One region of the Vreelandella lionensis genome, then DNA from elsewhere that is predicted to be linked to it. Evidence: predicted binding sites of a transcription regulator. Region 1 holds the regulator's gene; the other holds the start of a gene.
What was found. The regulator sigma-54, encoded in region 1, starts transcription at its own class of promoters, with help from an activator protein. The targets are predictions, from matches to a motif close to TGGCACNNNNNTTGCTNT.

Region 1 (4,360 bases):
AAGAGGGGTGGCAGCTTGATACCGAACTATTAAACTACGACGGGACCACCCGGCATGCCTGGAGCGACACCCACGTAGTGTTGCAGCAGCCCCCTCAGCGTATGGAAGCCTCTCGAATGGATGTATGGCTGGATGACAGCCAAGTCCGTTTAACCAACAACGTGCGCGGCGTTCATCCGCCGGCCACCCGTTCCCCTTAGGAGTCGCGATGAATGCTCTAATCCGCACTGCACTTTTTGCCCTAGCCGTGCCGCTTGTCACGATTGCACTGCCTGTAGCGGCACAAAACCAAGCGCCTATTCATGTGGAGGCCGACCGGTTAGACCTTGACCAACGAGCAGGGACAGCCGTGTACACCGGTAACGTTGACATTCGCCAAGGCAATATGCAGCTACGCGGCGAGCGTGTCGAAATTCAGCGTAACGATGCTGGCGAGTTGTCTCGCGCCATCGCTACGGGCGAGCGTGCTTACTTGCGTAACCAAATTGAAGACCAAGAAACCCCTATAGAAGGCTGGGCGCGTCGGATTATTTATCACGTTTCCGAACGCCGGGTTGAGCTGATTGACCAAGCTGAGCTGACCCAGCAAGGAGATCACTTCCAAGGTGGACGTTTAGAGTACTTTATCGATCAAGAAGTAGTACAAGCACGCTCTGACGTTAGCGGCAGTGAAAATCAGCGTATTCGTATGACCCTTCAGCCCGAACAATAGGAAGTGGCCACGTGGCAGCATCAACATCCCCAGAACCCACACCAGTAAAAACGCTCTACGCCCATCATTTAGCGAAGAGCTATAAGCGCCGCCGTGTGGTTAAAGATATTAATCTGGAAATCACTCAAGGTAGCGTGGTTGGGCTACTTGGCCCTAATGGTGCAGGTAAAACCACCTCGTTTTATATGATTGTGGGGTTGGTCAAATCGGATGCGGGCAAAGTAGGCATTGACGACCTTGACCTCACTCATGCTCCTATGCATGAACGCGCCATGGCAGGGATTGGTTACCTACCCCAGGAAGCTTCCATCTTCCGCAAGCTCTCCGTGGCCGACAACATTATGGCCATTTTAGAGACACGCAAAGAGCTTGATCGAAGCGCCCGGGAAGCACAACTTGAGTTACTACTTGAAGATTTTCACATCACTCATATACGCGACAACTTAGGCATGAGTCTTTCTGGGGGCGAACGCCGCCGTGTTGAAATCGCCCGCTCTTTGGCCACCGAACCGGCCTTTATCCTGCTGGATGAACCTTTTGCCGGGGTTGACCCGATTTCCGTTGGGGAAATTAAAACTATCATTCGAGCGTTAAAGAAACGCCACATTGGTGTATTGATCACCGACCATAACGTTCGTGAAACGCTGGATATTTGTGATATTGCCTACATTGTTGGCGACGGTCACATCATTGCCAGTGGAAACGCCCAGGAAATCCTCAACAACCAGAAGGTTCGAGATGTCTATTTAGGCGCCGATTTCCGCCTTTAAACAGTGACCTGCAGAAGCATTTCTTTTAGTGGCATGCTTATTGCACTTGCACCAAGCCATAACTCGCTCTAGGGTGGAGCTTTCTGATTAACGAGTGGTTCTCAGATGGTCATGAAAGCTTCTCTCCAATTGCGTATCGGCACACAGCTGACCATGACACCTCAGCTGCAGCAGGCTATCGCCCTGCTTCAGCTATCGACGCTGGACCTTCGTCAAGAAATTCAGCAAGCGCTAGATGCCAATCCCATGCTTGAGCAAGAAGATGAGTTTGGCGAGCAGGCTGTCAGTGAGCCTCAAGAGGCTGAGTGGTCCGAGAGCATCCCCAACGAACTCTCCGTCGACAGTGACTGGTCAGATACCTATCAAGACATAGGCAGCCTGGGTGGCAGCAGTGAAGGCCCCGACTTCGAGCGCCAAGCCGCTGGACAAAGCCTACATGGCCACCTGCTATGGCAACTGGCCATGACAGACTTTAGCCCGCGAGAATACGCCATCGCGGAAAGCCTGATTGATGCGCTGGATGCCAACGGCTATCTCACCCAGCCGCTTAATGACATTCGGGAAGGATTAAAAGCCCAAGGCCATGACAGCTTAAGCCAGCGGGAAGTGGAAAATACCCTGCTGCGCTTGCAGCAATTTGAGCCCACCGGCGTCTTTGCCCGAGACCTGCGTGAATGCCTGATGCTGCAACTCGCCTCACTACCCGAGGACACCCCGCTGCTAATGCCCGCCAAACGGCTGGTTCGCCAGTTTTTGGAAGCATTAGGCAAAGACGATATGCGGCTTCTCAAGCGCCGTTTAAGCCTTGATGACGAGCAGCTTGACGATGTCATCCGTTTAATTCGCAGCCTTGACCCACGCCCTGGGAGCACCTATGGCGTTACCGACGACAGCTACATCACCCCCGACCTAGTCGTTCGGCATGACAATGAAGGCTGGCATTTAGAGCTCAATCCAGAAGCACTACCACGCTTGCGTATACAGCCCGACTACGCCAGCTTGATCAAACGCGCAGACAAAAGCCAAGACAACCAGTTCCTCAAAGAGCACCTCCAAGAAGCCCGCTGGCTGATCAAAAGCTTATCGAGTCGCAATGACACGCTGCTACGAGTTGGGCGTGAAATTATTGCACGCCAAATTGGCTTTCTGGAGCATGGCGAAGAAGCAATGAAACCGCTGATTTTAGCGGATATTGCTGAAGCGGTAGAGATGCACGAATCCACCATATCCCGTGTGACCACGCAGAAATTTATTCACACGCCGCGGGGCGTTTTCGAGCTTAAGTACTTCTTCTCAAGCCAGGTAAGCGGCCAAGACGGCGGCGACAGCCACTCCAGCACAGCCATTCGTGCCCGCATCAAAAAGCTGATTCAGGATGAACCCTCAGGAAAACCGCTCTCCGATAGCCGCTTGGTGACTCTACTTGAAGAGGGGGGCATTAGCGTTGCACGGCGTACTGTCGCAAAATACCGGGAGTCAATGGGCATTCCCTCGTCAAGTGAGCGCCGTCGTTTACGCTAGTTAAACGGTACGTATGAACAAACTCAACGCAAGGGCTTTGCAATAGCGTAAAAAGGGTTACAATCGAAGTACAGTCCGATGGATAAGGAGCACGTCAATGCAAGTAAACATCACTGGTCATCACGTTGAACTGACTGACGCCTTGCGTGACTACGTTAACGAAAAGCTGGAACGCGTTGAACGCCATTACGACAACATTACCACGGTGCAAGTGACCTTATCTGTTGAGAAGGAGCGCCAGCAAGCAGCCTGCACACTGCACGCTGCCGGTGCAGACCTTCACGCCGAAGCGCTTGATAACGACATGTATGCCGCTATTGATGCGCTAGCAGACAAAATCGATCGTCAACTCGTTAAACATAAGGAAAAAGCACAAGCTCGCGCCCAGGGCGCTGGTGTGCGTTAACTCAATGACGTTGGAAACCATCCTCCCCCCGGAGCGCGTGCTTTATGACGTTCCCGGGGGCAGCAAAAAACGGGTGCTGGAGTTTTTCAGCACCTTTATCGCCCAAAATACACCCAGCCTAGATAGCCAAGAGGTGTTTAGCCGCCTCATTGGCCGCGAGCGACTAGGCAGTACGGGGATAGGCAACGGGGTTGCCATCCCCCACGCTCGCAGTCCTCACTGTAGCGCACCCATTGCTGGCTTTTTAAAGCTTGCTGAGCCAGTAGACTTCGACGCCATTGATGGCGACCCGGTGGATCTTGTGTTTGTGCTGCTGGTACCAGAAGAGGCAGATGACACCCACCTAGCACTGCTTGGCCAAGTGGCTACTATTATGAACGACGCCCATACGCGTCAGCAGTTGCGTAAAGCCGATAGTCAGCGCGAACTCTTAGCACTTATTACCGCCAAGATTCGCGAACAAGCCGCCTAGGCTTTATGGGCGGTGGCCACTGCACGCAGCGATAATTTCCTCCTATGCAAGCCAAGAGAGACGCTATGCAACTGGTGATCATTAGCGGCCGTTCAGGGTCCGGTAAATCTATCGCCTTACAAGCGCTAGAGGATCTTGGCTACTACGCTATCGACAATTTACCCGCCATGCTGCTGGGCTCATTAGTTGATGAACTACGTGAGCAAGGCGAGCGCACTCACTTAGCAGTGAGCATTGACGCGCGCAACCTTCCTACGGCGCTTGAACGCCTCCCAGCTTTACTGGAAGAACTACGCCAGCGAGAAATTCGTTTTCAGGTCATCTATCTGACCACGGATGCGCGCATTCTTTTGGAGCGTTACTCAGCCACCCGCCGTCGCCATCCCCTTACCCGGGATAGCGAAATGACGTTGGAAGAGGCCATCAATAAAGAAGAAGAGACGCTGCTTGAAATTCGCGATCTCGCTGACTTGTTGATC
Region 2 (4,360 bases), on a different contig from region 1:
AGTCACCGGATCGGTGCGGTGTTGAATACGCCCTTGGCTATCCAACAGTTCGGCCTGCAGCTGGTGTTGGCCCGCTGGCAAGCCCGCCAGCCAGAACGCATCGCTATGCAGGGCAGATTGGCTTAGCTCGCCATTCACGAGCAGTTGAATTTGGTGGTCGTCGCGTAGCGGCGGCGAAACCGCCACTTCAACCGGCGTCATATTATTTCGCAGCGAGGCCCCCGCCACTGGGTTAGCAATCGCAAAGCGGTCATAGGGCATAAACGGTTGGCCAGGATTCCCCTTCGCGCGGGGAGACGGAGAAGCAGGCCGAGCAGCGGTAGGCACGCTTGGCAGCGGGGCCAGCGTGATCGCTTTACCACCACGCTCTGGGTTGTCAGTAAACGTCACGTTGCCCTGCGCATCCACCACGCGATACACCGTTTGAGCCTGCGCAGCGCTTACCCACAGGCCCAGCAGCAGCGCAGCCCCTGTGGACAAACCACTTTTTTGACGCAAACGCCATCTACTGATCATTACTTTCTCACCCTTATGTTGCTCCAACAAAAAACCCCGCCGAGGCGGGGTTTTTCAGGCTAATCACACCGCAAGGGTGATGTTAGCACTCTTGTTAAAACGGTGTTTAGCAACCGTTCTTAGCAAGAGTAGTACATGTCGAACTCGATCGGGTGAGTGGTCATGCGAATGCGCTCCACTTCTTCCATCTTCAGCTCGATGTAAGCATCGATCATTTCATCAGTAAATACGCCGCCTTCGGTCAGGAACGCACGGTCAGCATCGAGTGCTTCCAGTGCTTGGTCCAGGCTGTTGGCAACGGTCGGTACGGACTTGCCTTCTTCCGGCGGCAGGTCGTACAGGTTCTTGTCCATGGCATCGCCAGGGTGGATCTTGTTCTTGATACCGTCGATACCCGCCATCAGCATCGCTGAAAACGCCAGGTAGGGGTTAGCAGTCGGATCAGGGAAGCGAGTCTCTACACGCTTGCCTTTCGGGCTAGCGGTGTAAGGAATACGGATAGAAGCAGAACGGTTACGGGCACTGTAGGCCAGCATGACCGGTGCTTCGAAGCCCGGTACCAGACGCTTGTACGAGTTGGTAGAAGCGTTGGTGAAGGCGTTCAGAGCACGAGCGTGCTTGATAACACCACCGATGTAGTACAGTGCCATTTCAGACAGGCCCGCATACTCGTCACCGGCGAACTGGTTTTGGCCATCTTTCCAGAACGACTGGTGTACGTGCATACCAGAACCGTTGTCGCCTACCAGCGGCTTCGGCATGAAGGTAGCGGTTTTGCCGTAAGCGTGCGCCACGTTGTGGATCACGTACTTCATTTCCTGAACTTCGTCAGCTTTCTTCACCAGCGTGTTGAATTTAACGCCGATTTCGTTCTGACCCGCGTTGGCAACTTCGTGGTGGTGAACTTCCACAGTCTGGCCAATCGCTTCCAGGGTGTTACACATTGCGCCACGGATATCGTGGAAGCTATCGACCGGAGGAACCGGGAAGTAGCCGCCTTTCACGCGCGGACGGTGACCCAGGTTGCCGCCTTCTACTTTGTTGTCAGTTGCCCAAGCGCCTTCATCAGACGTGATTTTGTACATAGAGCCCTGGATATCGGACTTCCAGTGCACTTCGTCAAAGATGAAGAATTCCGGCTCTGGGCCGAAGAAGGCGGTGTCGCCCAGACCGGTAGACTGCAGGTAAGCTTCTGCACGCTTAGCGATAGAGCGCGGGTCGCGATCATAGCCCTGCATGGTAGCAGGCTCGATGATGTCGCAACGCAGGATCAGGGTAGCGTCTTCGGTGAAGGGGTCCAGGAAGCCGGTGCCGTCTTCCGGACGCAGGATCATGTCGGATTCATTAATGCCTTTCCAGCCTTCAATAGAAGAGCCGTCAAACATTTGGCCGTTTTCAAAAAACTCTTCATTCACGTCGCGTGCCGGTACGGTGACGTGCTGCTCTTTACCGCGCGTGTCGGTGAAACGCAGATCTACCCACTTAACATCATGTTCTTCGATTAGCGCGAGAGTCTTGGCTGACATAGTGTCCTCCGGTATGAGCGTGGCTTAAAGCTTGTAACTGTAAGCTATCGATAAAAGTGTTATTCAACAAATCGTTCAACACGCAGCTGCATGTGGCGCGTTTGTCTTTTTTGTTCGCTTAACGTTTGCCTGACGATGGATAACAAAACGCCCAGCGATCATTTCAGACCGGCTATCGTTGTAGCATGCCGAGAGGCTTCTGCATACGATCTAATAGCTGGTGACAAAACTATCTACAATGTATAAGCACAGAGCATGCCAACTCTGCACCATTATGGCATCAAAAATTTATAATGCTTTGTTTTTAAAATACAAAAACCTATGAAGAGATGCCTCTTCATGTAGCAAAGGCCTTTTGGTTGCGCACAAAAGCGCCATTATTTTTTTATTGGCGCACCATAAAAGCTCATAAAAAGGTATCAGTGCACCAAGTTGGTTCAAAAAACCCAGCGCCTAGCGAGCTACCATCAGAAAACTTTATCTTGCTACGCAAATAAACCAACATCTACAATAAATTACATTCAGACAGGTTTCATAACAAAGGAAGCCGCTTACATGAGTACGGTTTGCTTTATCGTTGACGCAACAGTGACAGGAGCCTTGCTACCGCGACACCTACGTTCCATCCGAGAGTCGGGCCTTGCAGAGCATGTGGTGCCAATTATTGTGACGTGCAATCAGGTAGATGAGCGGCTATCGTCCATTGAGCAGCGCTACCATGTGCACTGCTTAATCACGCCCTCGCAAACGCTAGGCGCACGGATCAACCGGGCAGCCTATGTGAGCCAAGCGGAATGGGTGATGATTGCGCTGGATAAACAGCCCCTGGCAGCACAGCTGTGGTACCTACTCTACCCACAGCTACACACCCTAGCGCTAGACGCGCTCTTGATTAGCGCTACCACTCCTCGATTATCTGAACGCCTGCTGCAGCGCTTTTTTGGTGCGTCCACAGCGGTGCCGCCCTACGTCGCCATTCGCCGAACATGGTTTGAGCGCTTAGGCGGGTTTGACCCCGAGCTTGAAGCGCCAGCACTGCAGGACTTCTTACAGCGCCTGTACGCTTGCCCAACGCGATTAAAAACCATCAGCGGTGAAGCCTTAGGCCTTGCGCGGGGTTCGCCAACTAGACGCGGCACCCACTACCCCTCTTCCCGCTTGCCGCCCCCCTCCTCCTAAGCACGCCCGCTTTATCCTGATAACGATTTTCGCCCGCGCTATTTCTCGGCCGTTTATACCTTCAGCCGTTTGCCAAAAAGCATTGCCCCCAGGGTAGTGGTATTCACCGCTTTATTCAGCAGTACCGACCCCACGCTACCTATCAATATCAGCAGCAAACCATACGCAACCACGGGCAGCGTGGCAGGGCCCACCAGCACATCGGTGATGACAAAAAACATCGGGTGTGCCAGATAAACCCCAAAGGAGTAGGCATTGATATAGCGCACCCACCCCGGCGCTTTACGGCCTTTCAAGCCACGCATAAGCGCCAGTGTGAACAACACAAAAAAGGGAATGACCCACACTTCCTTAGAAGAGAAGGCCAGCCAGTGGGCAAAGGTCGCCAGCACGATCAAGCCGACGAACAGCGCAAGCCAGCGTGGTTGGGAAAGGGTTTGTAGCCAAACAGGGCGCTCATTCAATGTTGCTGAAGGCGTTAACGGGTAGTAGCGCACCAGCACCAGCGCTAAGAAAAACAGATACACCCAGCCAAGCGGCGCAACCCACAGCAAATAGCCGGGGGGTTCAATCTCAAACCAGTAGGCAAAGCCCCAATACGCCATACTCACCACACAAGCCAACCACAGCCACGGCACGGGGTGAATACGCCACAGCTGCCAACGGGTAAACGCCCAGTAGGCCGCATAAAACTGCATGGCAATAATCAAAAAATAGCCATGCCAACCCGCGTAGATAAAATAGGCCTTTGCGTTTTCCCAAAAGCCCACAGCGTTATCACTTCCAGCTAAGCGCCACCACTCGGCGGTAGAGTAGATCAACCCGTAGGCCAAATAAGGCAGCATGACGTACTTAACGCGTTGAAGCAGAAAGCCGGGCGGCACCTGCTTATCGTAACGGACAGCAAACACAAACACCGAGATAAACAGAAACACCGGTGTACCCAGCACCAGTGGAATACGCATCAGGTCGGTCGCCACGTTATCTACCCGCTGGTTAATATGATCTAACCAGTGAAACAAAAAAACGGCCACACAGCCGTATGCACGCAGCCAGTAAATCTCCTCGACTTTCTGCATTTACCCTCCCGCCAAGTCACCGCTGCTAAGCTCATGTGAATGAACATCCCGGCTTACAGC

Region 2: glnA (glutamate--ammonia ligase) is a predicted target of sigma-54. The motif match lies at 2,286-2,303, and genes of this name have one in related genera.

Annotation. Positions count from the first base shown of each region.
Region 1 covers NZ_JBITWC010000022.1:59,369-63,728, forward strand. Annotated here, with positions in the region: gene lptC (LPS export ABC transporter periplasmic protein LptC) at 1-200, shown strand, start outside; gene lptA (lipopolysaccharide transport periplasmic protein LptA) at 209-712, shown strand; gene lptB (LPS export ABC transporter ATP-binding protein) at 724-1,482, shown strand; gene ACIGG6_RS13975 (RNA polymerase factor sigma-54) at 1,588-3,003, shown strand; gene hpf (ribosome hibernation-promoting factor, HPF/YfiA family) at 3,101-3,409, shown strand; gene ptsN (PTS IIA-like nitrogen regulatory protein PtsN) at 3,414-3,881, shown strand; gene rapZ (RNase adapter RapZ) at 3,947-4,360, shown strand, end outside.
Region 2 covers NZ_JBITWC010000008.1:6,552-10,911, forward strand. Annotated here, with positions in the region: gene ACIGG6_RS06345 (DUF4124 domain-containing protein) at 1-516, opposite strand, end outside; gene glnA (glutamate--ammonia ligase) at 636-2,042, opposite strand; gene ACIGG6_RS06355 (glycosyltransferase family A protein) at 2,598-3,221, shown strand; gene ACIGG6_RS06360 (acyltransferase family protein) at 3,275-4,300, opposite strand.